DNA from 4 places in the Lelliottia nimipressuralis genome. Region 3 is predicted to be linked to each of the others. Evidence: predicted binding sites of a transcription regulator. Region 3 holds the regulator's gene; each other region holds the start of a gene.

Evidence for each region. The regulator PhoB, encoded in region 3, activates phosphate uptake and scavenging genes when phosphate is short. The targets are predictions, from matches to a motif close to CTGTCATAAAACTGNCNNAT.
Region 1: the regulator PhoB is predicted to act here: its motif matches at 4,777-4,796, upstream of pitA (inorganic phosphate transporter PitA).
Region 2: the regulator PhoB is predicted to act here: its motif matches at 5,659-5,678, upstream of uvrB (excinuclease ABC subunit UvrB).
Region 4: the regulator PhoB is predicted to act here: its motif matches at 4,981-5,000, upstream of kdgR (DNA-binding transcriptional regulator KdgR).

What each region holds. Positions count from the first base shown of each region.
Region 1 covers NZ_CP167172.1:4,383,519-4,391,229, forward strand. Annotated here, with positions in the region: gene ACB496_RS21100 (TerC/Alx family metal homeostasis membrane protein) at 1-815, opposite strand, end outside; gene ACB496_RS21105 (DUF3772 domain-containing protein) at 943-3,366, opposite strand; gene ACB496_RS21110 (NAD(P)/FAD-dependent oxidoreductase) at 3,509-4,699, opposite strand; gene pitA (inorganic phosphate transporter PitA) at 4,930-6,429, shown strand; gene uspB (universal stress protein UspB) at 6,484-6,819, opposite strand; gene uspA (universal stress protein UspA) at 7,102-7,539, shown strand; gene rsmJ (16S rRNA (guanine(1516)-N(2))-methyltransferase RsmJ) at 7,626-7,711, opposite strand, start outside.
Region 2 covers NZ_CP167172.1:1,416,240-1,423,950, forward strand. Annotated here, with positions in the region: gene bioA (adenosylmethionine--8-amino-7-oxononanoate transaminase) at 1-801, opposite strand, end outside; gene bioB (biotin synthase BioB) at 891-1,931, shown strand; gene bioF (8-amino-7-oxononanoate synthase) at 1,928-3,079, shown strand; gene bioC (malonyl-ACP O-methyltransferase BioC) at 3,066-3,821, shown strand; gene bioD (dethiobiotin synthase) at 3,814-4,515, shown strand; gene ACB496_RS06625 (ABC transporter ATP-binding protein) at 4,478-5,200, opposite strand; gene uvrB (excinuclease ABC subunit UvrB) at 5,910-7,711, shown strand, end outside.
Region 3 covers NZ_CP167172.1:1,019,978-1,027,688, forward strand. Annotated here, with positions in the region: gene sbcC (exonuclease subunit SbcC) at 1-1,982, opposite strand, end outside; gene sbcD (exonuclease subunit SbcD) at 1,979-3,184, opposite strand; gene phoB (phosphate response regulator transcription factor PhoB) at 3,365-4,054, shown strand; gene phoR (phosphate regulon sensor histidine kinase PhoR) at 4,076-5,371, shown strand; gene brnQ (branched-chain amino acid transporter carrier protein BrnQ) at 5,781-7,100, shown strand; gene proY (proline-specific permease ProY) at 7,179-7,711, shown strand, end outside.
Region 4 covers NZ_CP167172.1:2,634,095-2,641,805, reverse strand. Annotated here, with positions in the region: gene proQ (RNA chaperone ProQ) at 1-342, shown strand, start outside; gene prc (carboxy terminal-processing peptidase) at 362-2,410, shown strand; gene htpX (protease HtpX) at 2,604-3,485, shown strand; gene ACB496_RS12590 (MFS transporter) at 3,540-4,913, opposite strand; gene kdgR (DNA-binding transcriptional regulator KdgR) at 5,092-5,883, shown strand; gene ACB496_RS12580 (YobH family protein) at 5,944-6,183, opposite strand; gene mgrB (PhoP/PhoQ regulator MgrB) at 6,344-6,487, shown strand; gene ACB496_RS12570 (YebO family protein) at 6,561-6,851, shown strand; gene ACB496_RS12565 (MBL fold metallo-hydrolase) at 6,874-7,711, shown strand, end outside.

The DNA.
Region 1 (7,711 bases), 1.3 Mb from region 3:
AGCACGAAATAGAGCGTACGCAGGCCGAGGATCGCAAACATCATGGCGCTGTAAATAATCAGCGGTTCACGGCTGACGGCGATAATCGCGGGCACGGAGTCGAAGGCAAACATCACGTCCGACAGCTCCACCACCGCCACACACAGCAGCAGCGGCGTGGCGTAGCGCTTGGCTTTCTTCACGCGGCCTACCATCACATCCTGGTTTTCCGGTTTTTCCAGCTCGGCGTCCACCTCTTTCTGGGTCAGCAGAAACGCGTTGCTGCTGATCTTCGGCCAGACCGGATAAAAGCGTTTCACCAGCCGATAAGCCAGATGGTGAGAATAGTCCTCGACCTCGTCGCTCTCTTCGTTACGACGGAGCATCATCAGCGCGGTCCAGCCTACCACCAGCGCAAAAATCACTTCGACGTACGGCCCAAGGCTCAACAGGCTGGTGCCGATCGCCACGAAAATCCCACGGAAGACAATCGCCCCAAGCACGCCCCAGTAGAGCACGCGGTGACGGTATTTATCCGGTACGCCAAACCAGGCAAAAATCGCCATCATCACGAACAGGTTATCGACGGACAGCACCTCTTCCAGCGCATAACCCGTGAGGAACAGGCTCGCCATTTCGGCGCCGTGGTGAACGTACAGGAACCCGGCAAACGCCATCGCTAACATGAGCCAGAAAATGGACCACATCACAGCGCTTTTCAGCGAGACCGGTTTGTCGTGACGATGCATGAAGAGATCGATAAACATCGCCCCCACCGCCATCACCACGAATACAACAACGGTTTCCGTCGGGAAACCGAGATGAGCAGATGTCATTACAAAACCCTTTTTAAGAACAAAACACACACCATGCAGAATTCAAAAACAGACAAGATGAAAAGTGGGCCGTTGCCAGCCCTGAAGAAGTTTATCACCGTCAGGCTGCGACGGGATAAACGAGAGTTTACGCCTCTTCCACTGGCGTGATTTTATGCGGCTGCTCCAGCACCATCGTTTGAGTCTGGCTCAGACTAATGCCCGCCGCACGCAGCATTTTGAGGATCTCATACAGCAAATCGCTGCGCGTGGAGCTGACCATACGCGGGCTGTTTACATACCCGGTCACGCTGAGCACAATCCCGTTCGGCCCCAGCTCCTTGAAACTGACCGACGGCGCAGGCGCTTCCAGAATCGACTCATGCAGGGTATAGGCATCCAGCAGCAAATTACGCACCTGCTCCGGATCGATATCCAGCGGGAAGGTCAGCGTGATGGTCGCCACGCCCTGCGCATTGCCCATGGTAGCGTTACGCACGTTCTGGGAAATCAGCTGCGAGTTCGGCACGATCACCGTTGATTTATCGCCGAGCTGAATCTCTGTCGCACGAACGTTGATGCGGCGAATATCCCCTTCGACGCCGCTGATACTCACCAGATCCCCCACTTTTACCGGACGTTCCGTCAGCAGAATCAGACCGGAGATAAAGTTCTTCACAATCTCCTGCAGGCCAAAACCGATACCGACCGACAGGGCGCTGACGATCCACGCCAGACGGTTCCACTCAATGCCGAGCATCGACAGGGTGAGCATAATGAGGAGCACGTAGCCGACGTTGGTAAAGAGCGTCACCAGCGAGGCGCGAAGCCCTCTGTCCATCGTGGTTTTCGGCAGGAAATCGTGATCCAGCCAGCGGCGCGAGGAGCGAAGGATATACCACCCGACCACCAGGCACACCACGGCATTCACCGCGTGCGCCGGGATAATATTCATACTCTCGAGGCCCTTACCGCCCCAGATATCCGCGATTTTGCTGACTAATTCGAGCGGCGTGGTGGTGCCAAAGGTGCCGTTCAGCAGCGCCACCACGGCCATCAGCAGCAGCGTGGTTTTACCCAGCGCAGAAAACAGCGTGGAGGCCAGCGACAGATGGCGCTCATTGAGGCTGAGGGTGCTTTGTAAAATCTTGCCGCTGTGGGTCGTGGGCGAGAACACCGCCTCGCACAAATCCACCACGAAATGAATCAGCAGGTACAGGCAGCTGACCACCAGGCCAATCCACAGCAGTTCGAAGGTAACAAATCGCGCCAGCGGGATGTAGCCAATCAGCAGAGCAATCAGAATGACAAACGCCGTCAGGCTGATCACCAGATGGATCAGCCCCGCCATCGTCGAGCGCGCCTCGGTTTGCTCGCCTTCGGCGCGCATTTTACGGCGCATACGGTTAACGCGGATGGGGGCGATCAGGCAGTTGAGCGCCACCAGCAGCGCTGACAAGCCGTTGCCAAACAGCGTTGCATCAATGCTCGACCCGACCAGCCCGTTGAGCTGCTCGATAATGCCGAAGATAAAGATAAACGCCGCCAGCAGGATCGGGAACGAGGCGAGCGTTTTCGCCAGCGAGTCGGCGATACCCGGCAGACGCCACGACGGATGGCTGTTCGACAGCAGCGCGATACCCAGCCCGGCAATCACCGCCGAGAAATAGGTCAGCTCAACTAACTGATCGGCAAAATCCAGCACCAGACGGGACGTGTCTGGCAAACGTGTGAAGATATAGCACAGCAGTTGCATGCTGATGCCGAGCGTCACCGTGGTGCTCAGCGTCGTGAAACAGGCCAGGAAGCTGCGGCGAAAACGTCCCTGCGGCAGCCAGCGCGGCAAGATCCAGTTCATCGGTTTGTCCAGCGCCTTGCGCCCGAACAGGCCGATCACCAGCGCTAACAGCAGATAGAAGCCGGAACCGATATACCAGTCTTCGCTCCAGGCCTGATCCCAGGCATCGCCGATCTGCGAGCCGAATTCGTCAAACCGCTGCGTGTCTTTCTCGTTAGGGGAAATCAAAGGCGACCAGAATTTCTCACCCAAAATGCTGCCGGTATTCAGGGCAATCTGCGTTTTCAGCGCATCACGGCGCAGCCCGTAGATTTGGCTGGAGAGATTCTGGGCGTTAACGGCGATGGCTTTGATCTGTTCAATCTGCGTCGTTAGCAGCGTTTTACTGTTATTGAGCTGCTTACGCTGGCCAACCACCTGCGCCGTTTCGGTAACGGTGCCCGGAGCGGGCGCCGGGCCGAGTACGTCGAGCTGCGCCTGAATCTGCGTCAGCTGCGGCGCAAGGATAACGGCCAGTTTGTTCGCGTCTTCGGCAAGCTTAAGGGCATCGTCATTCAGGGCGGTGAATTTCTTGTCGGTTTTGACCGCAGAGACCTGCTGCTTGAGGGTATCCAGGCGTTTTTGCAGCGCAGGCAGCGCCGTGCTGACGTTGACCTTTACAGGCTGCTCCGCCTCGGTTTGCGTTGGCGCGTCATCTGCATGAGAGAAAAAGGGCGTCAGTATCAGACACGACAACAATGCCAGTAGCAGCGGCATTCTTAACATTTTTTGCATAGTGTGGTGAGATCCGCGAAATCGAAAAATGAACGACCAACAACAGATCCCTAAGGATACCTGCTAATTGCAGGAAGAGTAGCGGGAAAGTCCGTATTCTCACGATATCAGCCCGAATGGCTTCGGGCTTTTTCAGTGCCGCTTATTCCGCCAGCGCCTGCGCACAGGCCCAGGCGCTCGCCCAGGCCCACTGGAAGTTATATCCGCCCAGCCAGCCCGTCACGTCCATCACTTCACCAATAAAATAGAGCCCAGGGACGTTACGGGCCTCCATCGTACGGGACGAGAGTTCATCCGTGTCCACGCCGCCAAGCGTCACTTCCGCCGTGCGATAGCCTTCGGTGCCGTTTGGCTGAACGCGCCAGTGGGTCAGCGTCTCGACCAGCGCCTGCTGATCGCGCACGTTGAGCTGCTTGAGGGTGACGTCCGGGATCTGTCCCAGCAGTTGCAGGCACTCAATCAGACGCTTCGGCAGCTGCATCGCCAGCGTGTTTTTCAGGCTTTGATTCGGATGCGCGGCCCTTTGTTCATCGAGGAACGCCGCCAGATCGCAGTCCGGGACTAAATTCACCGTCACAAATTCCCCCGGCTGCCAGTAGCTGGAGATTTGCAGCACGGCCGGGCCTGACAGGCCACGGTGCGTGAACAGCAGGTTTTCGCGGAAAAGGGTGCCGTCTTCGGCGGTAATGGTCGATGCCACCGACACGCCGGAAAGGGTCTGAAGCTGCTCCAGCAGCGGTTTGTGCAGGGTGAACGGCACCAGACCGGCGCGGGTCGGCAGGACTTTCAGGCCAAACTGTTCGGCGATTTTATAGCCGAACGGCGTTGCGCCCAGCCCCGGCATCGACAGACCACCGCTGGCGATCACCAGTTTGTCCGCGCTGACCGTGTCACCGTTCAGCTCCAGCGTGTAGCCGCTGTCGTCACGCGAGACGCTCAGCACCTCGGTACGCAGGCGTGTGGTCACACCGCCCTTCTCGCATTCGGCCACCAGCATATCGACAATCTGCTGCGCGGAGTCATCGCAGAACAGCTGACCGAGCGTCTTTTCGTGCCACGCAATGCCGTGTTTACCCACCAGATCGATAAAGTCCCACTGGGTATAGCGCGCCAGAGCAGATTTGCAAAAATGACGGTTTTGACTCAAATACGCGGCGGGTTCGACATATAAATTAGTAAAGTTACAGCGACCCCCGCCAGACATCAGGATCTTTCGGCCGGGTTTCTTGCCATTATCCAGCAACAGCACACGACGACCCGCCTGTCCGGCCATGGCCGCACAGAACATTCCCGCCGCACCGGCGCCAATAATTACGGCATCAAACCTTTCCACGTCGAAATCCTCTTGTTTAACAGGCTCGAATTGTAAAGTTTCCTATGTGGTCGCACCAGCGCAAAAAACCGATATGTCAGTCATTTAATTGAAATATAAAATATATTTCTTTACCAGACGCAAACAAAGCAGAAGGTATATCAAAAAAAAGCTATATTTCACTTTGCCCGTTGCGCATTTGTCCTGGATAATGCGCCGCGTTCATGTCCTCCAAAATGGCGTAACGTCCTATGCTACATTTGTTTGCTGGTCTGGATTTACATACCGGGCTTTTACTATTGCTTGCTCTGGCATTTGTACTGTTTTACGAAGCTATCAATGGCTTCCACGACACTGCGAACGCAGTCGCAACGGTTATCTACACTCGCGCAATGCGATCGCAAGTAGCGGTTGTTATGGCGGCTGTATTTAACTTCTTTGGTGTTCTCCTCGGAGGTCTCAGCGTAGCCTATGCCATTGTGCACATGCTACCAACGGACCTGTTACTGAACGTGAGTTCAGGCCATGGTCTCGCCATGGTGTTTTCAATGCTGCTTGCCGCCATTATCTGGAACCTCGGTACCTGGTATTTCGGCCTGCCTGCATCCAGTTCTCATACGCTGATTGGCGCGATTATCGGTATCGGTTTAACCAATGCCCTCATGACCGGTACGTCTGTGGTTGATGCGCTGAACATTCCTAAAGTTGTCGGGATCTTCGGCTCCCTGATTATCTCCCCTATTGTGGGTCTGGTCGTGGCAGGTGGATTGATTTTCATCCTGCGTCGTTACTGGAGCGGTACCAAAAAACGCGCCCGTATTCACCTGACACCCGCAGAGCGTGAAAAGAAAGATGGCAAGAAGAAGCCACCGTTCTGGACCCGTATTGCACTGATTATTTCCGCTATCGGCGTCGCCTTCTCTCACGGCGCAAACGACGGTCAGAAAGGCATCGGCCTGGTCATGCTGGTTTTGATTGGCGTGGCTCCGGCAGGTTTCGTGGTTAACATGAATGCCACCGGATACGAAATCACCCGTACCCGTGACGCCGTCAACAACGTCGAAGTTTACTTCCAGCAGCACCCTGATCTGCTGAAGAAAGCCACCGGCGTTGACCAGCTGATTCCTTCTCCAGAGCCAGGCGCTGCAACCGCACCGGGCGAGTTCCACTGCCACCCGGCCAACGCGATTAACGCGCTGGAACGTGCGAAAGGGATGCTGGGCGATATCGAAAGCTATGACAAACTGACCGTAGAACAACGTGGTCAGATGCGTCGCATTATGCTGTGCATCTCTGATGTGACCGATAAAGTGGCGAAGCTGCCGGAAGTGAACGCTGATGACCAGCGTCTGCTGAAGAAACTGAAAAGCGATATGCTCAATACCATCGAGTACGCGCCTATCTGGATCATCATGGCGGTCGCGCTGGCACTGGGTATCGGCACCATGATTGGCTGGCGTCGTGTGGCGACCACCATCGGCGAGAAGATTGGTAAGAAAGGCATGACGTATGCGCAGGGTATGTCCGCGCAGATGACAGCGGCTGTGTCTATCGGTCTGGCGAGCTACACCGGTATGCCGGTTTCAACGACCCACGTTCTGTCTTCTTCGGTTGCCGGTACTATGATTGTTGATGGCGGCGGTTTGCAGCGTAAAACCGTGACCAACATCCTGATGGCCTGGGTGTTCACCCTCCCGGCGTCCATTCTGCTTTCAGGCGGTCTGTACTGGATCTCGCTGAAACTGATTTAACGCAGGATAAGCAATGAAAAAGCGGGTCAGGAAACTGACCCGCTTTTTTTTGGCTTAATGCCAGATGACCAGCGCCACCATACTCACCACCACCAGCCCGCACAGGGCGCTGGTTAAAATGAACTGACGACGCAAGCGCTCACAGCGACGGATAAATTCGTCGTCATGATGATCGCGATAGCGCTGGGCGTAGATGTACCACACCAGACGCATCTGTTTGCTGGGCTGTCCATGCGACGTGAAGAAGCCTCCACCATCCACATACTGATAAAGCAACGGATCGCAACCACGAAGTACCACTAACAGCGCGCGTAACGATGAGAAATAACGCGCCATATTCACTATGCAAACCACACATAACGCCCAAAACAATGCGACGGTGCTAATCATACTTCCTCCCCGGCGCCCGCCCACGAAGCAAGGCCTCTGGACAACCGCACCCCAATGCCCTGACAGACAGATCAGTGAAAGAATGACGAAAGTCGATCGGGTTCACGTTTTAATATCCGAACGGCTCATTAAATAGTGTAGGAGATCCGTTAATTTTTTTGCCACAAGGTTAATCGTTATCAACACCAAAGCTTGAAAAATTTGTTGAACTGGGCCGTAATGAAGACATAAAGGCGACGGCTTACCTGATAGTCATCGATAACTTAAGGAAGGAGTAACACTATGGCTTACAAACACATTCTCATCGCGGTAGACCTCTCCCCGGAGAGCAAAGTGCTGGTTGATAAAGCGGTATCCATGGCACGCCCATACAACGCGAAAGTTTCTTTGATTCACGTTGATGTGAATTACTCCGATCTCTACACCGGTCTTATCGACGTCAATCTTGGCGATATGCAAAAACGCATCTCCGAAGAGACTCACCACGCGCTGTCTGAGCTCTCCACCAACGCAGGCTATCCGATCACCGAAACCCTCAGCGGCAGCGGCGATCTGGGTCAGGTGCTGGTTGATGCGATTAAGAAATACGATATGGACCTGGTCGTTTGCGGCCATCACCAGGATTTCTGGAGCAAACTGATGTCCTCCGCGCGCCAGCTGATCAACACCGTCCACGTGGATATGCTGATTGTTCCGCTGCGAGATGAAGAAGACGAGTAAGTTTGACATTGCCGGGCAGCGCTAGCGTTTGCCCGGCCGATGATCAGATGTGTAGGCCCGGTGCGCGTAAACGTCACCGGGCTTTGTTATTCTGGCGTGCCTGAATAAATATCAAACCGATGCCCTTTCGTGACCACCGCGTTTGTTGTTGCCACATCCGCCAGCGGCGGTG
Region 2 (7,711 bases), 400 kb from region 3:
CGGGGCGATGTTCGCATGGTCGCAGGCAAAGAGCTTGCCGGTGCGGCCAAATCCGGTCGCGATTTCGTCGGCAATCAGCAGGATACCCTCCCGATCGCACATCTTCCGGATGCGTTTCAGCCACTCGGGATGATATATGCGCATTCCCCCCGCGCCCTGAACGACAGGCTCAAGGATCACGGCGGCAATTTCGTGGCGATGGGCGGCCATCAGACGGGCAAATCCGACCATATCCATTTCGTTCCACTCGCCGCCAAAACGGCTTTGCGGCGCCGGGGCGAACAGGTTTTCCGGCAGATAACCCTGCCACAGGCTGTGCATCGAGTTATCGGGATCGCAGACCGACATCGCGCCGAAGGTGTCGCCGTGATAGCCGTTACGAAAGGTGAGGAAACGCTGGCGCGGCTCGCCTTTCGCCTGCCAGTACTGCAGCGCCATTTTCATCGCCACTTCCACCGCCACCGAACCGGAATCGGCGAGGAAAACGCATTCCAGCGCGTCCGGAGTCATGGAGACCAGCCGACGACACAACTCAATCGCCGGCTGATGGGTGATCCCGCCAAACATCACGTGGGACATCTGGTCAATTTGCGTTTTCATCGCCGCGTTCAGGCGCGGATGGTTGTACCCGTGGATGGTTGCCCACCAGGAGGACATCCCGTCGACCAGCGTTTCGCCGGTGGCCAGATGCAGTTCACACCCGTGCGCCGAGGCGACCGGATAAACGGGCAGCGGGCGGGTCATGGAGGTGTAGGGGTGCCAGATATGTTGCTTGTCGAAGGCGAGATCGTCCGGGGTCATAATCGACTTGTAAACCATTTTGAAAAGTTTTAGGTTTACAAGTATAAACCGAACCCACAATGAACTGAACCCCTTTTTGGAGAAGCCCGATGGCTAACCCTGTACGTTGGACAATGTCGCAAGTCACCGAATTATTTAACAAACCTTTCCTCGAACTGATGTTCGAAGCCCAGCAAATCCACCGCCAGCACTTCGATCCGCGCCATGTGCAGGTCAGTACGCTGTTGTCGATCAAAACCGGTGCCTGCCCGGAAGACTGCAAATATTGCCCGCAAAGTGCGCGCTACAAAACCGGGCTGGAGGCCGAGCGGCTGATGGAAGTGGAGCAGGTGCTCGACTCGGCACGCAAGGCGAAAAACGCCGGTTCGACCCGCTTTTGCATGGGAGCCGCGTGGAAAAACCCGCACGACCGTGACATGCCGTATCTGGAGCAGATGGTACAGGGCGTGAAAGCGATGGGGCTGGAAGCTTGCATGACGCTCGGTACGCTTAACGAAACGCAGGCGCAGCGCCTGTCGGCGGCGGGTCTGGACTACTACAACCATAACCTCGATACCTCGCCGGAATTCTACGGCAATATCATCACCACCCGCACCTACCAGGAGCGTCTCGATACGCTCGACAAAGTGCGCGACGCGGGGATTAAAGTCTGCTCCGGGGGGATTGTCGGTTTAGGTGAAACGGTAAAAGATCGCGCCGGTCTGCTGTTGCAGCTGGCGAATTTGCCGACGCCGCCGGAAAGTGTGCCGATCAACATGCTGGTGAAGGTCAAAGGCACGCCGATGGCCGATAATGACGACGTGGATGCGTTTGATTTTATCCGCACGATTGCCGTCGCGCGCATCATGATGCCGACCTCGTTTGTGCGCCTCTCCGCAGGCCGTGAGCAGATGAGCGAGCAGACTCAGGCGATGTGCTTTATGGCGGGCGCAAACTCAATTTTCTACGGCTGCAAACTGCTCACCACGCCAAACCCGGAAGAGGACAAAGATGTCCAGCTGTTCCGCAAGCTGGGGCTGAATCCGCATCAGACCGAGGTGTTGACGGGGGATAACGAGCAGCAGCACCAGCTGGAACAGCAGCTTTTCAACGCCGACACCGAACAGTTCTACAACGCGGCAGCCCTATGACCTGGCAACACCGCATCGACGCCGCGCTGGAGGAACGCCGGGCGGCGGACGCATTTCGCTCGCGCTCGGCGGTCGAAAGCGGCGGGCGTTTTCTGATCCGCGAAACGCGCCGGTTCTGCAACTTTTCGAGCAACGATTATCTCGGCCTGAGCCAGCATCCGGCGATCATTCGCGCCTGGCAGCAGGGGGCGGAAACCTGGGGCGTCGGCAGCGGCGGGTCGGGGCATGTGACAGGCTATACCACCGCGCATCAGGCGCTGGAAGAGGCCCTTGCCGACTGGCTCGGCTATCCCCGCGCGCTGCTGTTTATCTCCGGTTTTGCCGCCAATCAGGCGCTGATTGCGGCTCTGATGGGAAAAGAGGATCGGATTGTCGCCGACCGCCTGAGCCACGCCTCCCTGCTCGAAGCGGCCAGCCTCAGCCCGGCGCAGCTGCGCCGGTTTGCCCATAACGACGCCGCCCAGCTCAACGCGCTGCTGGCGAAATCCTGCGACGGGCAACAGCTGGTGGTGACGGAAGGGGTCTTCAGCATGGACGGTGATTGCGCTCCATTGGGGGAACTCCATGCCGCGGCACGCCAGCACAACGCCTGGATGCTGGTGGACGATGCCCATGGCGTTGGTGTGCTGGGCGCGGAAGGGCGCGGAAGTGCCGCCCGCCAGGATGTCAAACCGGAACTGCTGATTGTGACCTTCGGCAAAGGGTTTGGCATCAGCGGCGCGGCGGTGTTATGCAGCGAATCCGTCGCGGATTACCTGCTGCAATTCGCCCGCCATCTGATCTACAGCACCAGTATGCCGCCTGCGCAGGCCGTGGCGCTGCTGGAAGCGCTGAGGGTTGTCCGCAGCGCAGAGGGCGAGCAGCGGCGACACACCCTCGCTGCGCGCATCCAACGCTTTCGGGCGGGCGTGCGCGAACTGCCCTGGCAGATGACCGATTCGCAAAGTGCCATCCAGCCGCTGATTGTGGGCGAGAACAGCCGTGCCTTGCTTCTGGCGCAGCAGCTTCGCGAGCGTGGCATGTGGGTGACGGCGATCCGCCCGCCAACCGTTCCGGCGGGTACCGCGCGATTACGCCTGACCCTGACGGCCGCACACCACACGCAGGATATTGATGATTTACTGGAGGCGCTGCATGACGCAGGTTAACAAGCAGGCCATCGCCTCTGCTTTCGGGCGGGCGGCGCAAAGTTATTCCCGACACGACGACCTGCAGCGCCGGAGCGCCCAGGGGCTGAAAACGCTGCTCGGCGAGGGGCGTTTCCACGCCGTGCTGGATGCAGGCTGCGGGCCTGGCGCAAACAGCCGTCTCTGGCGCGAGGCGGGCAGCCATGTGACGGCCCTCGACCTCTCCCCGCAAATGCTGGAACAGGCGTGCTACCAGCAGGCGGCTGATGATTATCTGGTGGGGGACATCGAGTCAATTCCGCTGCCGGACGCGCAGTTTGACCTGGTCTGGAGCCATCTGGCGGTGCAGTGGTGCGCCAGTCTGCCGCAGGCGTTGCGCGAGTTGTATCGGGTCACGCGCCCCGGCGGCACTGTCGCCTTCACCACGCTGCTCGATAACTCTCTGCCGGAGCTGAATCAGGCCTGGCGTGCGGTGGATGAACGGCCGCACGCCAACCGTTTTTTACCGGCGCAGGCGGTGAACGACGCCCTCGCCGGGTGGCGCTACAGGGCCACCATGGAGGTCGTTACCCTCTCTTTCAGCGATGCCCTGAGCGCGATGCGCTCGCTGAAAGGGATTGGCGCCACCCATCTGCACGACGGACGGGCGCGAAAACCCCTCACGCGCGGTGAACTGACGCAGCTTGAGCTGGCGTGGCCGCGTGTGTGCGGGGAATTCCCGCTCTCTTATCAACTCTTTCATGGGATTATCGAACGTGACTGAACGCTATTTTGTCACCGGAACCGACACTGAAGTCGGTAAAACCGTCGCCAGCTCGGCGCTGTTGCAGGCGGCGCGTTTGCAGGGATTCATCACCGCCGGATACAAACCGGTCGCCTCCGGCAGCGAGATAACGCCGGAAGGCTTGCGCAACTCCGACGCGTTGGCGCTGCAACGCCACAGCACGCTTGCACTGCCGTATCAGGCGGTGAATCCATACACCTTCGCCGAGCCAACTTCTCCGCACATCATCAGCGCCGACGAGCAGCGCCCGATTGCATTTTCGGTTCTCTCTGCAGGTCTGCGCGCGTTGGAGCAGCAGGCGGAATGGGTGCTGATCGAAGGGGCAGGCGGCTGGTTTACGCCGCTCTCGGCGCATCAGACGTTTGCTGACTGGGTGCAGGAAGAACGGCTGCCAGTGATCCTGGTCGTGGGCGTTAAGCTCGGCTGTATCAACCACGCGATGCTCACCGCGCAGGCGATTCAGCAGGCCGGTTTACGCTTCGCAGGCTGGATCGCCAACGACGTGGTGGCCCCAGGTAAACGTCATCAGGAGTATCTTGCGACGCTGAAAAACGTCCTTCCTGCGCCGTTCCTCGGGGAGATCCCCTGGCTTGCTGAGGGCGCAGAGCAGGCCGAGACCGGGCAGTATCTCGATCTCAGCGTCTTGCATCCAGCGACATCCAGTGGGCGATAAGCTCATCATCCAGCTCGTTAACGTGGCCCTGAGCCACGTTACGCCCGCGATACAGCACGCAAAAACGATCGGCCACCCGGCGAATAAACGACAGCTGCTGTTCCGCTAACAGCACCGTCATTCCCAGCTCCCGACTCAACCGCATCAGCAGCTGCCCAAGCCGGATGGCAAAGGTGCTTCCCGCGCCGTGCAGCGGCTCGTCCAGAATCAGCAGGCGAGGGCGGCAAATCAGCGCATTGGCCAGCGCCAGCTGGTACTGCTCGTCGGGCGACATCCCCGTCGCTCTGGCGTGACGCAGCGGCCACAGCTGGGGAAACAGCTCGTAAATATCACTGCTCGCCGCCGCATCGGGTGCACCTTTGGCGCGCATGGCCACGTGCAGGTTCTCCTCAACGGTGAGCTGCGAGAAAATACGCCGGTCCTGTGAGACATAGCCAATGCCCGGCATCGCGCACTGCTCAGGTGCAGCGCTGCGCAAATTGCACGGTGGCGCGCCCGCTTCATGCCAGATGATGGTGCCGCTCTCGATGGGCAACTGGCCGGTGATGCAGTTGATAAGCGTGGTTTTCCCCATACCCGGCAGCCCGATAACGCCTGTACACATCCCTGGCGGCAAATCCAGATCGACATTCCACAGCGTGTGCTGACTTCCATAGAACTGATTAACGGCGCGCAGACTTAGCATATTTCACTCCTTAAAACGCATGAGGGATGAGACGTCTCAGGATAATCTGCAAAACCCTTGCCATAACCGATGGCGTGGTTCGATATGCTGCACTTTTCAGATTTAGCTCACAGCCGGGAAAAGGGTGGGTTGTGCACATAATGACGGAAATGTGATTAAGATCTCGCCAGTCGGTTATGCGCGGTGGGGCTGAATATCATCAAAAAAGAGCTATAAATATTTTTTACGGACATGCCCTTGGGAAAAAACGGGAATTTGCGGAGTCGCGGTCTGTACGGGCTGGAAGCACTTATCCACTATTCCTGTGGATAACCATGTGCATTAGAGTTAGAAAACCTGAGGCAAGCGAGAGAAGACGCGGCCTGCGCATGAATTGATGCGAAACGCGGCTTTAAGAAATATCTTCTATGAATTAACGAGTTAGACAAAAGCAATCATCGTCATGAAAGTGTCACTGACTGCCATAAAACTATCATTACGTGGCTTGACAAATGTTAAAAATAGAAATGTTCTGGGGATAACCGAACATTGCTGGTGTTTTATCTCGTCACAGCCTAAATTTTGGCCCCTTTCGCACTCATCAGGCGGATGCTAATCCAGATATCCTTACACGCCACTGGTTTTACATCCAGTATTTATTACTGGCAAATTTGCCAGCCGCGAGTAAAATTACTCACCTGCCGCTTTTTCCGACATCAGGTTGTCGCCCATGAGTAAATTGTTCAAACTGAATTCTGCTTTCCGTCCGTCTGGCGATCAGCCGGATGCGATCCGTCGCCTGAAAGAGGGGCTGGAAGACGGGCTGGCGCACCAGACCCTGCTGGGTGTGACCGGTTCGGGCAAAACCTTTACCGTTGCCAACGTGATTGCGGATCTGCAGCGCCCGACGATGGTGCTGGCGCCTAACAAAACGCTGGCGGCGCAGCTGTATGGCGAGATGAAAGAGTTCTTCCCGGAAAACGCCGTTGAATATTTCGTCTCCTACTACGATTACTACCAGCCGGAAGCCTACGTACCCAGCTCAGACACCTTTATCGAGAAGGATGCTTCGGTCAACGAACATATCGAACAGATGCGTCTGTCGGCAACGAAAGCGCTGCTTGAGCGTCGGGATGTGATCGTGGTGGCGTCGGTCTCCGCCATCTATGGTCTGGGCGATCCGGATCTTTACCTCAAGATGATGCTGCACCTGACCATCGGGATGATTATCGATCAGCGCGCGATTTTACGCCGTCTGGCGGAGCTGCAGTATGCCCGTAACGACCAGGCGTTCCAGCGCGGTACTTTCCGCGTGCGCGGCGAAGTGATCGACATCTTCCCGGCAGAATCCGACGATCTGGCCCTGCGCGTTGAGCTGTTTGACGAGGAGGTCGAGCGTCTGTCGCTGTTTGATCCGCTGACAGGCCACGTTGAGTCGGTGATTCAGCGTTTTACCATCTACCCGAAAACCCACTACGTCACCCCGCGCGAGCGTATCGTACAGGCGATGGAAGAGATCAAAGTGGAGCTGGCTGACCGTCGTAAGGTGCTGCTGGCGAATAACAAACTGCTCGAAGAGCAGCGCCTGAGCCAGCGTACGCAGTTCGATTTAGAGATGATGAACGAGCTGGGTTATTGCTCGGGCATTGAAAACTACTCGCGCTATCTCTCCGGGCGAGGTCCTGGCGAAGCACCGCCGACCCTGTTCGATTATCTCCCGGCTGACGGTCTGCTGGTGGTGGACGAATCTCACGTCACCATTCCGCAGATCGGCGGCATGTATCGCGGTGACCGCGCGCGTAAAGAGACGCTGGTGGAGTACGGTTTCCGCCTGCCGTCGGCGCTCGATAACCGCCCGATGAAATTCGAAGAGTTCGAGGCGCTGGCCCCGCAAACGATCTACGTGTCGGCCACGCCGGGTAACTACGAGCTGGAGAAATCCGGTGATGAAGTTATCGATCAGGTGGTGCGTCCAACGGGCCTGCTGGACCCTATTATCGAAGTTCGCCCGGTGGGAACGCAGGTGGACGATCTGCTCTCAGAGATCCGCGCTCGCGCATCGGTTAACGAGCGTGTGCTGGTCACTACGCTAACCAAACGTATGGCGGAAGACTTGACCGAGTATCTGGAAGAGCACGGGGAGCGCGTGCGCTATCTGCACTCGGATATCGATACCGTTGAGCGTATGGAGATCATTCGCGATTTACGTCTTGGCGAGTTTGACGTGCTGGTGGGGATCAACCTGTTGCGAGAAGGTCTCGACATGCCAGAAGTGTCGCTGGTGGCGATTCTGGATGCCGACAAAGAGGGCTTCCTGCGTTCTGAGCGCTCCCTGATTCAGACCATTGGCCGCGCGGCGCGTAACATCAACGGGAAAGCGATTCTGTACGGTGACAAAATTACGGCGTCGATGGCGAAAGCGATCGGCGAAACGGAACGTCGTCGTGAGAAACAGCAGCAGTACAACGAAGAGCATGGCATCACCCCGCAGGGGCTGAACAAGAAAGTGGTGGATATTCTGGCGCTGGGTCA
Region 3 (7,711 bases):
CCCTCTTGCGGCGCGGTGAGGGCGAGCGGCGTTAATGCGCTCAGCAAGGTCTGGCGCTGGGTATCAATCTGCTGCTGAATCTGGTGAATCTGCTGTTCCAGTTCGTTGAGCTGATTCTGCAAGGCCAGGCGTTGGCTGAGCTGATACAGCTGGCGCTCGTACTGTTCCTGCTCCTCCAGCCAGGGGGCAATATCTTCCTGAATGTTCAGGCTCGCCTTCAGTGACGCGCACACCGACTGCCACTCCTGTGTGAGCGCTTGCTCCTCCTGAGTGAGCGTCAGGGTTTCTGCGGTTTCGCGCTCACGCTGGTCTATCAGCGCTTTCAGCTGTCCGCGCAGCAAGAGTCCCTCTTCTTCAAGCCGTTTCACTTCGGCGTGCAGTTCATCGCGGCGACGTTGGTTAGCGCTAACCTCCAGCGCCTGATACTGCGCCACGGCAGGATGTTCGGTTGCACCGCACAGCGGGCAGGGTTTACCCGCCTCGAGGCTGGCGCGGTGCGCCTCCAGACCCTTGATCAGCGCTTCCTGTTCGCACAGGGTTTTCAGATCCAGATAGTGCTGGTTTTTCTCTTTGTACTGCTGGCGTCGCGCAGCCAGGGTTTGATCAAGCGTGGCCTGCGCGGCCAGGTCTTTTTCCTGCGTTGCCCGCATCTGTAACAGCCGTTTTTGCAGCGGCTGATAGCGGGCATGCAGTGTGGCGAGACGCTGGCGCGCCGGGCGATACTGCACCTGATGCTCTAACGCCTGCGCGGTCTCTTCTGCGGATAGCGTCAGTGAAGTGAGCGGCAGCGCGGCCAGTTTTTGTTGCAGTTCAGTCAGACGCTTACCCAGCGCCACTGCCTGAGATTTATCCCGCTGCTGCTGGGTAAATAACGCGCGCCAGCCGCCAATGTGCTGGCTCAACAGACCGAAGTGGTTGTGTTCGTCGATCCAGCTGGCGAGCGATTTGTGCTGTGACTGGAGCCGCTCTGCCTCACGCATTGCACCGTTACGGATCCGCGCCCGCTGGCCCTTGCGTGAAAGTAAGCGAGTATTTACTTCGGAAATCTGCTGCTGCGTGCGGGCGAGCGTCGACGCCTGCTCCTGCTGACGGTCCCAGAGCGGGCGCAGCGCCAGCGCAGGCTGTGCCTGCTGCAGTTTAAGCAGTTCCGGTTGGGCGTCGGCCTGTGCCTGTAACGCCTGTTGATGTGCCGATTGCGCACGTAGCTGTTCACGCGCCAGCTCTTCGCTGCGCACCAGCCACTGATGTTGTGCCTGGCGGTTTTGCTGTTCACTGAGCAGCGTTTTTTCTTCGTCAGTCAGTGCTTGCAAACCCTGATGGAGCTGCTGTTGCTGTTCTTCGCTCAGCAGCACCACGCCTGCCGCCTGCGCTTCGCGCATCTCCAGCTCGGTTCTTGCCGTTTTGTGTTTTTCAAACACCATGGCGGAGATTTGGCCGTAGATCTCGGTACCGGTCAGCTCTTCCAGCAGCTCGGCGCGCTCTTTGGGTTTGGCATTTAAAAACGCCGCGAACTGCCCCTGCGACAGCAGCATCGAACGGGTGAAACGGCCATAATCCAGCCCGGTCAGGGAGGCGGTCAGATCGAGTTTATCTTTCACCTTATCGGCGAGAATTTTGCCGTCTTCGCACCGGGCAAGCTCCACGCGCGGTGCCTGTAAGTTCCCGTCCGGCTGGTTACGGGCGCGGTTCTGGCTCCAGAATGCGCGATAGGCCACGCCTTTCACTTCGAACTCCACTTCGGCGAGGCACTCCGCCGTGTCGCGGGTCATGAGATCGTTTTGCGATTGCGACACCGTGTTCAGACGCGGCGTCTCATGGTACAGCGCCAGGCAGATGGCATCGAGCAGGGTCGTTTTACCCGCACCGGTCGCGCCCGTAATGGCAAACAGGCCGTTGCTGGCAAACGGCTCGGCGGTGAAGTCGATTTTCCACTCGCCCTTCAGGGAGTTGAGGTTTTTCAGACGCAGGCTGAGAATTTTCATGCGTTGTTTTCCTCGTCATGCAGCGCGTGCAGGGTCTGGGTAAAGAGTTCGTTGAGGCGCGTGCGCTGTGCGTCGTCCAGCGCTTCCTGCGCCAGGCGGCGCTCAAATACCTCTTCCACGTTTAATTCGCTGAGGGTTTCGCGCTGCGCGCTTAAGAGAATTTTCTCGCGCTGTTCGCGGCTGCGGCGCACCAGCAATACCTCTACAGGCAGATCGTCGGTCAGGGTCTGGATTTTGCGCTGCATGTCGTGCAGATATTCATCGGTGCTGATTTCAATATCCAGCCAGACGGGAGGCGACTGTTCCAGGCCGCGCCACTGTTCAAGCTGCGCAGAAATGGCGGCCAGATCGCCTTTGAGCATCGCCAGCGGTTGTGTCACCGGTACGGTTAACGTCTCGACTGCGCTCAGTTTGCCCTCGGCAAAACTCACCAGATGCACGCTTTTGCCTTTGCCGGTTTCATCAAAGCTGAGGGAGATCGGTGAGCCGCAGTAGCGGATATGCTCGCAGCCGCCAATGATCTGCGCGCGGTGAATGTGGCCGAGCGCGATGTAATCCGCTGGCGGGAAATTCTGCGCCGGGAACGCATCCAGCGTACCAATATAAATCTCGCGCACCGCGTCACTTTTGCTGGCACCGACGGTGGTCAGATGCCCGGTAGCAATGACCGGCAGCGGCGCATCACCGCGCAGCGCGCAGGCCTCGGCGTACTGCTGGTGATAATAGTCCGTGATGGCCTGCAGCAGATGCTGCTGTTTTTCGCCGCCGGAAAGCCCAGCCTGGCTCTGAACGATGTCACGCGGGCGTAAAAAAGGAATCGGGCAAAGCACGGCACCCGGCGTTCCGTCGCGTTTTTTGAGGATTTGCGGGGCATGTCCGGCGTTTGCCACTACAGTAGTATTCAGAAACGCAAGAATATCGCGGGATTCGTTGAGCGTGGCGACGGAATCATGGTTGCCCGCGACGATCACCAGATGGCAGCCTGTTTGCTGCAGATTGACCACGAAGCGGTTATACAGCTCACGCGCATAGCTCGGCGGCGAGCCGGTATCAAAAATGTCCCCTGCAACAATGATCGCGTCCACCTCCTGCGACTGCGCCGTCTCCAGCAGCCAGTTCAGGAACGCTTCATGTTCGGCGGCGCGACTTTTGCTGTAAAAATTTTGCCCCAGATGCCAGTCCGAGGTGTGGAGTATGCGCATAACAGTTCCATGGCAAAAAAGGGTGAAGGGGATTATAAGCTTTCAGGGCTGGAAAATAACCGCTGTAATAAAACAACAGTTTGCCATTCATGGTGGTAATGTTTTTCATAAATCTGTCATAAATCTGACGCATAATGGCGCCGCATTACAAACTGATACTTTAATAAGACAGGGCAAAGTATGGCGAGACGTATTCTGGTCGTAGAAGATGAAGCTCCGATTCGCGAAATGGTGTGCTTCGTGCTCGAACAAAATGGCTTCCAGCCGGTTGAGGCGGAAGATTATGACAGCGCGGTGAATCAACTCAACGAACCCTGGCCCGATTTGATTCTGCTTGACTGGATGTTGCCCGGCGGTTCTGGCCTGCAATTTATCAAGCACATTAAACGCGAAGCGATGACCCGCGATATCCCGGTGGTAATGTTGACGGCGCGCGGTGAAGAGGAAGATCGCGTGCGCGGTCTTGAGACCGGCGCAGATGATTACATCACCAAGCCGTTCTCGCCGAAAGAGCTGGTGGCGCGTATCAAAGCCGTCATGCGCCGTATTTCGCCGATGGCGGTGGAAGAGGTGATCGAAATGCAGGGGTTAAGCCTCGACCCGACCTCACATCGCGTGATGACCGGCGAAAACCCGCTGGATATGGGCCCGACAGAATTCAAACTTTTGCACTTCTTTATGACTCACCCGGAACGCGTCTACAGCCGCGAACAGTTGCTGAATAACGTCTGGGGGACTAACGTCTATGTCGAAGACAGGACGGTCGATGTCCATATTCGCCGCTTGCGTAAAGCGCTGGAACACAGCGGCCACGATCGAATGGTGCAGACGGTCCGCGGTACGGGTTATCGTTTTTCGACCCGTTTCTGAACAATGACAGGAGTGTGACGCGTGCTGGAACGTCTGTCATGGAAAAGGCTCGTTTTTGAACTGATCTTATGTTGTATTCCCGCCGCCATTCTGGGGGCGATTTTTGGTTATCTGCCGTGGTTTTTACTGGCGGCAGTGACCGGCCTGCTGGTCTGGCATTTCTGGAATTTACTGCGTCTCTCCTGGTGGCTGTGGGTCGATCGCAGCATGACGCCACCGCCCGGCAGCGGCAGCTGGGAGCCGTTGCTTTACGGCTTGCATCAGATGCAGATGCGAAATAAAAAGCGCCGTCGTGAGCTTGGAAGCCTGATCAAGCGCTTTCGCAGCGGTGCCGAATCGCTGCCGGATGCGGTGATTCTGACCACCGAAGAAGGGACGATGTTCTGGTGTAATGGCCTGGCACAACAGCTGCTGGGGCTGCGCTGGCCGGACGATAACGGCCAGAATATCCTTAACCTCCTGCGTTATCCTGAATTCACCCTTTATCTGAAAAAACGCGACTTTACCCGCCCGCATAATCTGGTGCTGAACAATGGCCGTCACCTTGAGTTTCGCGTGATGCCCTACAGCGATCAGCAGTGGCTGATGGTGGCGCGCGATGTGACCCAGATGCACCAGCTCGAAGGGGCGCGGCGTAATTTCTTTGCCAACGTCAGCCACGAGCTGCGCACGCCGTTGACGGTGCTGCAGGGGTATCTGGAGATGATGCAGGAGCAGACGCTGGAGGGGGCGCCGCGAGAGAAAGCGCTTCACACCATGCGCGAGCAAACGCATCGTATGGAAGGGCTGGTGAAGCAGCTGCTTACCCTGTCAAAAATTGAAGCGGCACCGACGCTGGCGATGAATGAAACCATCGACGTGCCGATGATGCTGCGGGTGGTTGAGCGGGAAGCCCAGACCCTGAGCCACAAAAGGCATCAGTTCACTTTTGAGCTGGACAGCAGTCTGAAGGTGCTCGGCAGCGAGGACGAACTGCGCAGCGCGATTTCAAACCTGGTCTATAACGCGGTGAACCATACGCCAGAGGGCACGCAGATTATTGTGCGCTGGCAGCGCGTCCCGACGGGGGCGGAGTTTAGCGTCGAGGATAACGGGCCGGGGATTGGACCGGAGCATATTCCGCGTCTGACCGAGCGTTTCTATCGCGTGGATAAAGCGCGTTCGCGGCAGACAGGCGGCAGCGGGCTGGGGCTGGCGATTGTTAAGCACGCCGTGAATCACCACGACAGCCGCCTTGATATTCAGAGTACGCCGGGCAAAGGCACGCGCTTCAGTTTTGTTATCCCGGAACGTTTAATTGCCAAAAAAAGTGCCTGACAACGTGTGTGTCAGCCCTCCTTTCCACAGGCCAGCTTATGCTGGCCTGTTTGCTTTGCAGTCAAGCGAAACGTGAATGAATTTTATACGGATGTTGCTTTTTTGTTCGCATGATTAGCCATGAGTTTTTCTTAACCTTAGAGGATTGTTCTGGTCTGAATTTTCATGCTGGCATATTGTTCTGGTTTTCAGATCCCTCCTTGCCTTTAAACGTTATAAGCGTTTAAATTGCGCCCCATATACTGTCATACCGACTGTATTTACGTGGTAAATCGAAAAACTATTCTTCGCCACGGCATGACGGGAGCATATCCCGCTGAAATTGAGTAAATTTTCCGCTGTATCGTCCCCTTTGGGATGGCGAAAATCTCAACGTTTTCAACACCACATCCACAGGCAGTAAGGTTCTATGACCCATCATTTAAAATCGCGTGACATCATCGCGCTGGGCTTTATGACTTTTGCGCTGTTCGTCGGCGCAGGTAACATCATTTTTCCTCCTATGGTTGGCCTGCAGGCGGGTGAACACGTCTGGACAGCGGCGATTGGCTTCCTGATTACTGCGGTCGGTCTTCCGGTTCTGACCGTGATCGCGCTGGCGAAAGTCGGCGGCGGCGTGGACAGCCTCAGCACCCCGATCGGTAAAGTGGCGGGCGTTCTGCTGGCAACCGTGTGCTATCTGGCGGTGGGTCCACTGTTTGCGACCCCGCGTACTGCAACGGTCTCCTTCGAAGTGGGGATTGCTCCCCTGACCGGTGACGGCGCGCTGCCGCTGCTGATTTACAGCCTGGTCTACTTCGCGCTGGTGATTCTGGTCTCCCTCTATCCGGGCAAACTGCTGGATACCGTGGGTAACTTCCTCGCGCCAATGAAAATTCTTGCGCTGATCGTGCTGGCCGTTGCAGCCATCATGTGGCCAGCAGGCCCGATCAGCGAGTCGCTGGACGCCTACAAAACGGCGGCCTTCTCGAACGGCTTTGTGAACGGCTATCTGACCATGGACACCATGGGCGCGATGGTCTTTGGTATCGTCATCGTTAACGCCGCGCGCTCTCGCGGTGTGACCGAAGCGCGTCTGCTGACCCGCTACACCATCTGGGCTGGCCTGATGGCGGGCGTCGGTTTGACGCTGCTGTATCTGGCGCTGTTCCGTCTGGGCTCTGATAGCGCGACGCTGGTCGATCAAAACGCGAACGGCGCGGCGATCCTCCATGCCTACGTTCAGCACACCTTCGGCGGAGCGGGGAGCTTCCTGCTGGCGGTACTGATTTTCCTGGCCTGTCTGGTGACGGCTGTTGGCCTGACCTGCGCCTGTGCAGAGTTCTTCGCCCAGTATATTCCGCTGTCCTATCGCACGCTGGTGTTCATCCTTGGCGGCTTCTCAATGGCGGTTTCTAACCTTGGTCTGAGCCACCTGATTCAGGTCTCCATTCCTGTGCTGACCGCGATTTATCCGCCGTGTATCGTGCTGGTGGTGCTGAGCTTTACCCGTCCCTGGTGGAACAATTCCTCGCGAATTATTGCCCCAACGATGTTTATCAGCCTGCTTTTTGGTATCCTTGACGGGATTAAAGCATCCGCATTCGGTGGGATCCTGCCAGCCTGGACACAGCGTCTGCCGCTGTCAGAGCAAGGCCTGGCCTGGTTAATGCCGACCGTTGTCGCACTGGTTCTGGCTATTATCTGGGACCGTGCAGCAGGGCGTCAGGTGACTTCCAGCGCGCATTAATCAACGACAAATTGTTTAACCACGGGGCTTATGGCCCCGTGGTTTTTTGTTTTTTTCGAGTTGAATGGCAAGATTTAAATGGAAAGCACGAACAAACTCAAACGTGGGCTAAGTACCCGCCACATTCGTTTCATGGCGCTTGGCTCGGCAATCGGGACAGGCCTTTTTTATGGCTCGGCAGATGCCATCAAAATGGCCGGACCCAGCGTGCTGCTGGCGTACATTATCGGCGGCGTCGCGGCCTATATCATCATGCGTGCGCTGGGTGAAATGTCGGTACACAATCCGTCAGCCAGCTCTTTCTCGCGCTATGCCCAGGAAAACCTCGGCCCGCTGGCGGGCTACATTACCGGCTGGACCTACTGTTTCGAAATCCTGATCGTGGCGATAGCCGACGTGACGGCGTTCGGCATCTATATGGGCGTCTGGTTCCCGCTGGTGCCGCACTGGATCTGGGTGCTAAGTGTGGTGCTGATCATCTGCGCCATCAACCTGATGAGCGTGAAGGTCTTCGGTGAGCTGGAGTTCTGGTTCTCCTTCTTCAAAGTGGCGACGATTATCATCATGATTGTGGCGGGCTTTGGCATCATCATCTGGGGGATTGGCAACGG
Region 4 (7,711 bases), 1.6 Mb from region 3:
GAGCAGCAGGCGAAAAAACGCGAAGCTGCTGCGGCAAATGGCCAAGAAGAAGCGCCTCGCCGTGAGCGTAAACCGCGTCCTGCTCCACGTCGTAGTGAGAACAGCGATCGCAAACCGCGTGCTGATAAACCAGCCGCTAAAGCACAGCGTGCGCCTCGCGAAGAACAACGCCACACTCCAGTTTCTGACATCAACGCCCTGAGCGTCGGTCAGGCTCTGAAGGTGAAAGCGGGTAACAATGCGATGGACGCCACCGTACTCGAAATCACCAAAGATGGCGTTCGTGTACAGCTGACTTCTGGTATGTCAATGATTGTACGCGCAGAACACCTGGTGTTCTGAAACGGAGGCCAAGCCTGGCATGAACACTCTTTTTAAGATCACCGCGCTGGCTGGCCTGTTTGCGATAACAGGCCACGCCTTCGCAGTGGACGATATAACGCGTGCGGATCAAATCCCGGTTTTAAAGGAAGAGACCCAGCACGCAACGGTCAGTGAGCGCGTCACTTCGCGCTTCACCCGTTCACATTATCGTCAGTTCGATCTCGATCAGGCCTTTTCGGCTAAGATTTTCGATCGGTATCTGAACCTGCTGGATTACAGCCACAACGTGCTGCTGGCCAGTGATATTGAACAGTTCGCAAAACGTAAAACCGACGTGGGCGATGAGCTGCGCAGCGGTAAACTCGACCTGTTCTACGATCTCTACAACCTATCCCAGAAGCGTCGTTTTGAACGTTATCAATACGCGCTGAAAGTGCTGGAACGTCCAATGGACTTTACCGGCAACGACAACTTTAATCTTGACCGCAGCAAAGCACCCTGGCCGAAAGATGAAGCCGAGCTGAATGCGCTGTGGGACGGCAAAGTGAAATTCGATGAGCTGAGCCTCAAACTCACCGGTAAAGATGAGAAAGAGATCCGCGAAACGCTGACCCGTCGTTACAAATCAGCCATTCGTCGTCTGGCACAGACCAACAGCGAAGACGTGTTCTCCCTGGCGATGACCGCCTTTGCTCACGAAATCGACCCGCACACGAACTACCTCTCCCCACGCAACACTGAACAATTCAATACTGAGATGAGCCTGTCTCTGGAAGGAATTGGTGCGGTGCTGCAAATGGATGAAGACTATACGGTCATCAACTCCATGGTGGCAGGCGGCCCGGCGTCGAAAAGCAAAGCGATTAGCGTAGGCGATCGTATCGTCGGCGTCGGTCAAACGGGCCAGAACATGGTCGATGTGATCGGTTGGCGTCTGGATGACGTGGTCGCGCAGATCAAAGGCCCGAAAGGCAGCAAGGTTCGCCTTGAGATCCTGCCTGCGGGTAAAGGCACCAAAACCCGTATCGTGACCCTGACGCGTGAGCGCATTCGTCTTGAAGACCGCGCCGTGAAAATGTCCGTGAAAACCGTCGGCAAAGAAAAAGTCGGCGTGCTTGATATTCCGGGCTTCTACGTTGGCCTGACAGACGATGTCAAAGTCCAGTTGCAGAAGCTTGAAAAGCAGAATGTCAGCAGCGTGATTATCGACCTGCGTACCAATGGCGGTGGGGCACTGACTGAAGCGGTTTCGCTTTCTGGCCTGTTTATCCCATCGGGTCCGGTTGTTCAGGTTCGCGATAACAACGGTAAAGTGCGTGAAGACGCCGATACCGATGGCGTCGTGTACTACAAAGGCCCGCTGGTGGTGCTGGTCGATCGCTTTAGCGCCTCAGCATCAGAAATCTTTGCCGCGGCGATGCAGGACTATGGCCGTGCGCTGATTGTTGGTGAACCCACCTTCGGTAAAGGCACGGTGCAGCAGTACCGTTCCCTTAACCGTATTTACGATCAGATGCTGCGTCCTGAGTGGCCTGCGCTGGGTTCCGTACAGTACACCATTCAGAAGTTCTATCGCGTGAATGGCGGCAGTACGCAACGTAAAGGCGTGACCCCGGACATCATGATGCCGACCGGTACCGAAGAGACGGAAACGGGCGAGAAGTTTGAAGACAACGCGTTGCCGTGGGACAGCATTAATGCTGCCACCTTCGTAAAAGCGGGCGACATGACCCAGTTCGGTCCTGAGCTGCTGAAAGCGCATAACGATCGCATCGCGAAAGATCCGGAATTCCAGTACATCATGAAGGACATTGCTCGCTTTAATGCCCTGAAAGAAAAACGGAATATCGTCTCGCTTAACTTCGCTCAGCGTGAAAAAGAGAACAACGAAGATGATGCCACACGTCTGGCACGCATCAACGATCGCTTTAAACGTGAAGGCAAGCCGTTACTGAAAAACCTGGATGACCTGCCGAAGGATTACCAAGAGCCCGATCCGTACCTGGATGAGACGGTGCATATCGCTCTCGACCTGGCAAACCAGGAAAAGAGCAAGCCCGCCGTTCAGCCCGCTCCGGCAAAATAACACCTCAACAGGCACAAGAAATTGTGCCTGTTTTTTTTAGTTCTGCATCCTCCCGTCAGCAAGCCCATAAACAATGTAAAGTTGTGTCTTTCTGGTGACTTACGCCCCCTGAATCCTTGAAAATGGCCACAATACCCATACGATGTGGGTAATCGCATAGTGCGTTTTGTTAAACAGAGGTTAAAAGAAAATTATGATGCGAATCGCGCTCTTCCTGGTCACCAACCTTGCGGTTATGGTGGTTTTCGGGCTTGTGCTAAGCCTGACAGGAATCCAATCGAGCAGCGTTCAAGGTCTGCTGATTATGGCGCTGCTGTTCGGTTTTGGTGGATCGTTTATTTCGCTGCTGATGTCCAAGTGGATGGCACTGAAATCGGTCGGTGGTGAAGTGATCGAGCAGCCACGTAACGATATGGAACAGTGGCTGATGAACACGGTGGCACAACAGTCTCGCCAGGCGGGTATCGCTATGCCGCAGGTGGCGATTTACCACGCGCCTGACATTAACGCCTTTGCCACCGGTGCGCGCCGCGATGCCTCGCTGGTGGCCGTGAGCACCGGTCTGTTGCAGAACATGAGCCGTGACGAAGCGGAAGCAGTTATTGCCCATGAAATCAGCCACATCGCCAACGGTGACATGGTCACCATGACCTTGATTCAGGGCGTGGTAAACACCTTCGTTATCTTCATCTCTCGTATCCTGGCGCAGATTGCTGCCGGATTTATGGGCGGAAATCGTGATGAAGGTGAAGAGAGCAACGGCAACCCGCTGATTTACTTCGCTGTCGCGACGGTGCTGGAACTGGTATTCGGTATTCTGGCGAGCATTATTACCATGTGGTTCTCCCGTCATCGCGAGTTCCATGCGGATGCGGGTTCGGCAAAACTGGTGGGTCGCGAGAAGATGATTGCTGCACTGCAGCGTCTGAAAACCAGCTACGAACCGCAGGAAGCGACCAGCATGATGGCATTCTGCATCAATGGTAAATCGAAATCGCTGAGCGAACTATTCATGACTCATCCGCCGCTGGATAAACGTATCGAAGCGCTGCGCAGTGGGGAATACATCAAGTAAGCGAGCAGTATGAGAAAGAAGCCGGGTTGAGCAGATATTGCCGCCCGGCTTTTTTTATGCCTGAGCTCGGGGTTGCGTCACGCGCAGGCCGCTGATAATGGCGGCGATAGTCGCCAGCGTTCCGGCGGTAAACAGGGCCAGATGTGTGCCATTCTGCCCGGCAAGGTTAAACATCAGCGCCACAAGTGCGGCACCAGAGCTTTGACCCAACAGGCGCGCGGTGCCGAGCATTCCACTGGCGCCGCCGCTGCGATGGCGCGGTGCGGCAGTAATGATGGTGTGGTTGTTCGGTGACTGGAACAGACCAAAACCGGCTCCGCAGAGCACCATTCGCCAGATAATATCCAGATCCGTTGGCGCAGAAGGCAACATCGCCAGCGCGAATAGCCCGGTTGCCATCACCACCAGTCCTAACGCACCCAGTAAACCCGCATGAACGCGTTCAATGAGATAGCCCGCAAGCGGGGCCATCACCATGGTTGCCAGTGGCCAGGGGGTCAGCAGCAGCCCGGTCTCCACTTCCGTTCGTCCAATCACGCCTTGCAAGAAAAAGGGCAGCGATACCAGTGCCAGCATCTGGGCGCAGAACGAGCAGATGGACGTCCCGATGGAAAGAGAAAAGAGCGGAATACGCAGCAGATCAACAGGCAAAAGAGGGACGGGCAACGCCAGCTGACGGCGCACGAAAAAGTAGCCGATGATCAGCATCGCAACGATTTCAGCGGCAATGAGCGTGAGCGATTGTCCCTGAGCAAATCCGCTAAGCGCCGTGATCAGCAGACCAAAGGTCAGGGCATTCATCACTGCGCTGGGAAGATCGAAACGTGGCATAGCACTCTTAGCACTGTTTTCAGGCAAATAGCGCAGGGCAAAGAGCAGGGCGATAATCCCCAGCGGAACGTTAATCAGGAACAGCCACTGCCACGACGCCACCGAGAGAATCGCTGCCGCGATAGTCGGCCCGGCGGCAGACGAGACTGCGACAATGAAAGAGTTAATCCCCATCCCGCGCCCAAGCTGGCGCTGAGGGTATATCAGGCGGATCAGTGCGGTATTGACGCTCATCAGCGCAGCCCCGCCGAACCCCTGCGCAATACGCGCAAATGTCAGGGTGTGCAGTGAGTCAGACAGGGCGCAAAAAAGAGAGGTCAGGGTAAAGACGACCAACCCGCACTGGTAGACGCGGCGATAGCCGAACATGTCGCCGAGAAACGAGAACGAAAGCAGCGAAACAACGATGGCGATCTGGTAAGCATTGACCACCCAAATGGAGCTGGCGGGAGACGCGTGCAGGTCGCTGGCGATGGTCGGGAGCGCCACGTTGGCAATGGCACCATCAAGTACCGCCATTGAAATACCAATGATAATGGTCGCGATCGCGCCGTACCGTTGCGGTAAGGGCAAGCCATCAGAGGACAGTTTTTCCATGGGAAATGAAACGCTCAGAGTGATATTATTATCAGAATCACTATTTTAGCACTGTTATTTCGGTTTTATGTCGCAGATTTGTAACGAAGTAAACGCAGATTGATTGCAGCATCTCGGTCACGAATTTATAATAAAAACCGGTTCTGATTTTTATAAAACACTCTCAATGAGGTGATAAATGGCAATCGCAGATTTGGATAAGCAGCCAGATTCTGTTTCTTCCGTGCTGAAGGTGTTTGGCATCTTACAGGCGCTGGGTGAAGAGCGCGAAATTGGTATTACAGAGTTATCGCAGCGTGTGATGATGTCAAAAAGCACCGTTTATCGCTTTCTGCAAACCATGAAATCCCTGGGTTATGTCGCACAGGAAGGTGAATCAGAGAAATATTCTCTGACCCTGAAACTGTTCGAACTCGGTGCCCGCGCGCTGCAAAACGTCGATCTGATCCGCAGCGCGGATATTCAGATGCGCGAGCTTTCACGCTTAACGAAAGAGACCGTCCACCTGGGCGCGCTGGATGAAGACAGCATTGTCTATATCCATAAAATCGACTCTATGTACAACCTGCGCATGTATTCGCGCATTGGTCGTCGTAACCCGCTCTACAGTACCGCCATCGGTAAAGTGCTGTTGGCGTGGCGCGATCGCGAGGAAGTCAAAGAGATCCTTGAAGGTGTGGAATACAAACGCAGCACCGAGCGCACTATCACCAGCACCGAAGAGTTGCTGGCCGTGCTGGATCACGTGCGTGAGCAGGGTTACGGTGAAGACAATCAGGAGCAGGAAGAGGGGCTGCGTTGTATCGGCGTTCCAGTGTTTGACCGCTTCGGTGTCGTCATTGCAGGCCTGAGTATTTCGTTCCCGACGCTGCGCTTCTCTGAAGAGCGTCTGCACGAGTATGTTGCCATGCTGCACACCGCAGCACGCAAGATTTCAGAACAAATGGGTTACAACGACTATCCGTTCTGAATCCAACAATAAAAAACGCCGCTGAAAATGCGGCGTTTTTGTATTTGTGAGTCAATCGACTTATCCGTTATCGACCACTGTCTCGCTTTTGCGCAGAACCGGACAGTTCGATAAACCAATAATTCCGCTGTCACTGTGGAGATATTGCGCGGTGCTGGTGCCTCTGGCAGTCAGATATTTACACTGAATCCCCAGTCCTGCCGCATTTTCTGTGCTCCCCACCAGCACGCCGTATCCCGTCAGTAACAAACCAATCCATAAAATGGCCAGGACAATAATTGTCCGAATAATGATGCGCATGAATGCCTCATTTTTTTGCTAATAATGCTGTTAAGCGTAATAGTTTTACTCTATGAAACAAGTGCATGATTCCGAAAATTTTCTGATGCAGGTACAGTTAGCCCTTGTTTAAGATAACCGTGATAACCTGGTCATATCAGGTCAAAAGACGGAGTGTGGAGTGAAAAAGTTTCGCTGGGTAATTCTGGTTGTTGTACTGATTGCCTGTGTCATTTTGTGGACACAGACGATCAATGTCATGTGCGATCAGGATGTACAGTTTTTTAGCGGCATTTGCGCAATAAATCAATTCATCCCCTGGTAGTATTCATTTTTCTAACAGATGGTACCCTTCCTCTGCGTCAGTGCTAAAATGGCGTTTTTATTGAGGTGGTAAAATGGGTGAGTTACTGAATTCGGGGCTACTGAACGTAGCCTCACTGGCGATCTCTCTGGTCGTGATGATTATCGGCCTGGCGCTGTGGTTCTTTGTGAATCGCGCCAGTTCTCGCACGGATGAGCAGATTGAACTGCTGGAAGCGTTGCTTGATCAGCAGAAACGCCAGAATGCGTTGCTGCGCCGTCTGTGCGAAGCTAACGAGCCGGAAGAGAAAGAAGTCCCAAAAGCCGCTGAAGCAGTGGTAAACGAAGACGAAGATGATTTCATTCGTCTGGTGGCTGAACGCTAACGGATGAGCGGGGGAGGTGGCTGTGGTCTGGAAAAATCCCTGGTATAACCCCTCCCTGAAACATCATGCTCCCGATGGTTTTCGCAACCTCGACTTTACTGGCCATCAGCCCGGTGACGTCGAGCGGTGGCGCAAGGAGCGCAAAGCGGCGGGATTACCCAAACCGCCCACGCCGGGTTATGACGAATTTATCCGCCAGTGGTGGCAGCCTGCCGAACTGAACGACCGGCCAGAAGATGGCGTCTGGTGGCTAGGTCATGCCAGTGTGCTGCTGCGTTTAAGCGGGCAATATTTGCTGACCGATCCTGTTTTTTCCCGACGCGCCTCGCCGCTCCCCTTTCTTGGACCGCAACGCAAGACACCCCCGGTTTTAACCGTCGACACGCTTCCACACATTGATGCGTTGGTGATTTCCCACAACCATTACGATCATCTCGATTCCGCTACTGTCCGCCACCTGTTGCGGCGTTTCCCTGAACTCACGGTGTTTGTGCCGCTGGGCCTCGGCGACTGGTTTCGTCGTCGCGGTGCTAAAAATATTCTTGAGCTGGACTGGTGGCAGAGCGCTGTGTTTCAGGGGATTACGCTGACCGCCGTTCCGGCCCAGCACTGGAGTATGCGCACTTTCTGGGACAGAAATCGCTCATTGTGGTGCGGCTGGGTATGTGAAGGGGCAGAACAGCGGTTTTGGTTTAGCGGTGATACGGGTTATACGCCAGATTTGCTCGCCATCCCGCAGCGCTTAGGGCAAATTACCGCCGCCGCGCTGCCCGCCGGGGCGTATGCACCACGCTGGTTCATGTCGGCCCACCATATGGATCCGCAATCTGCCATCAAGCTCTGGCAGCAAATGGGAATGC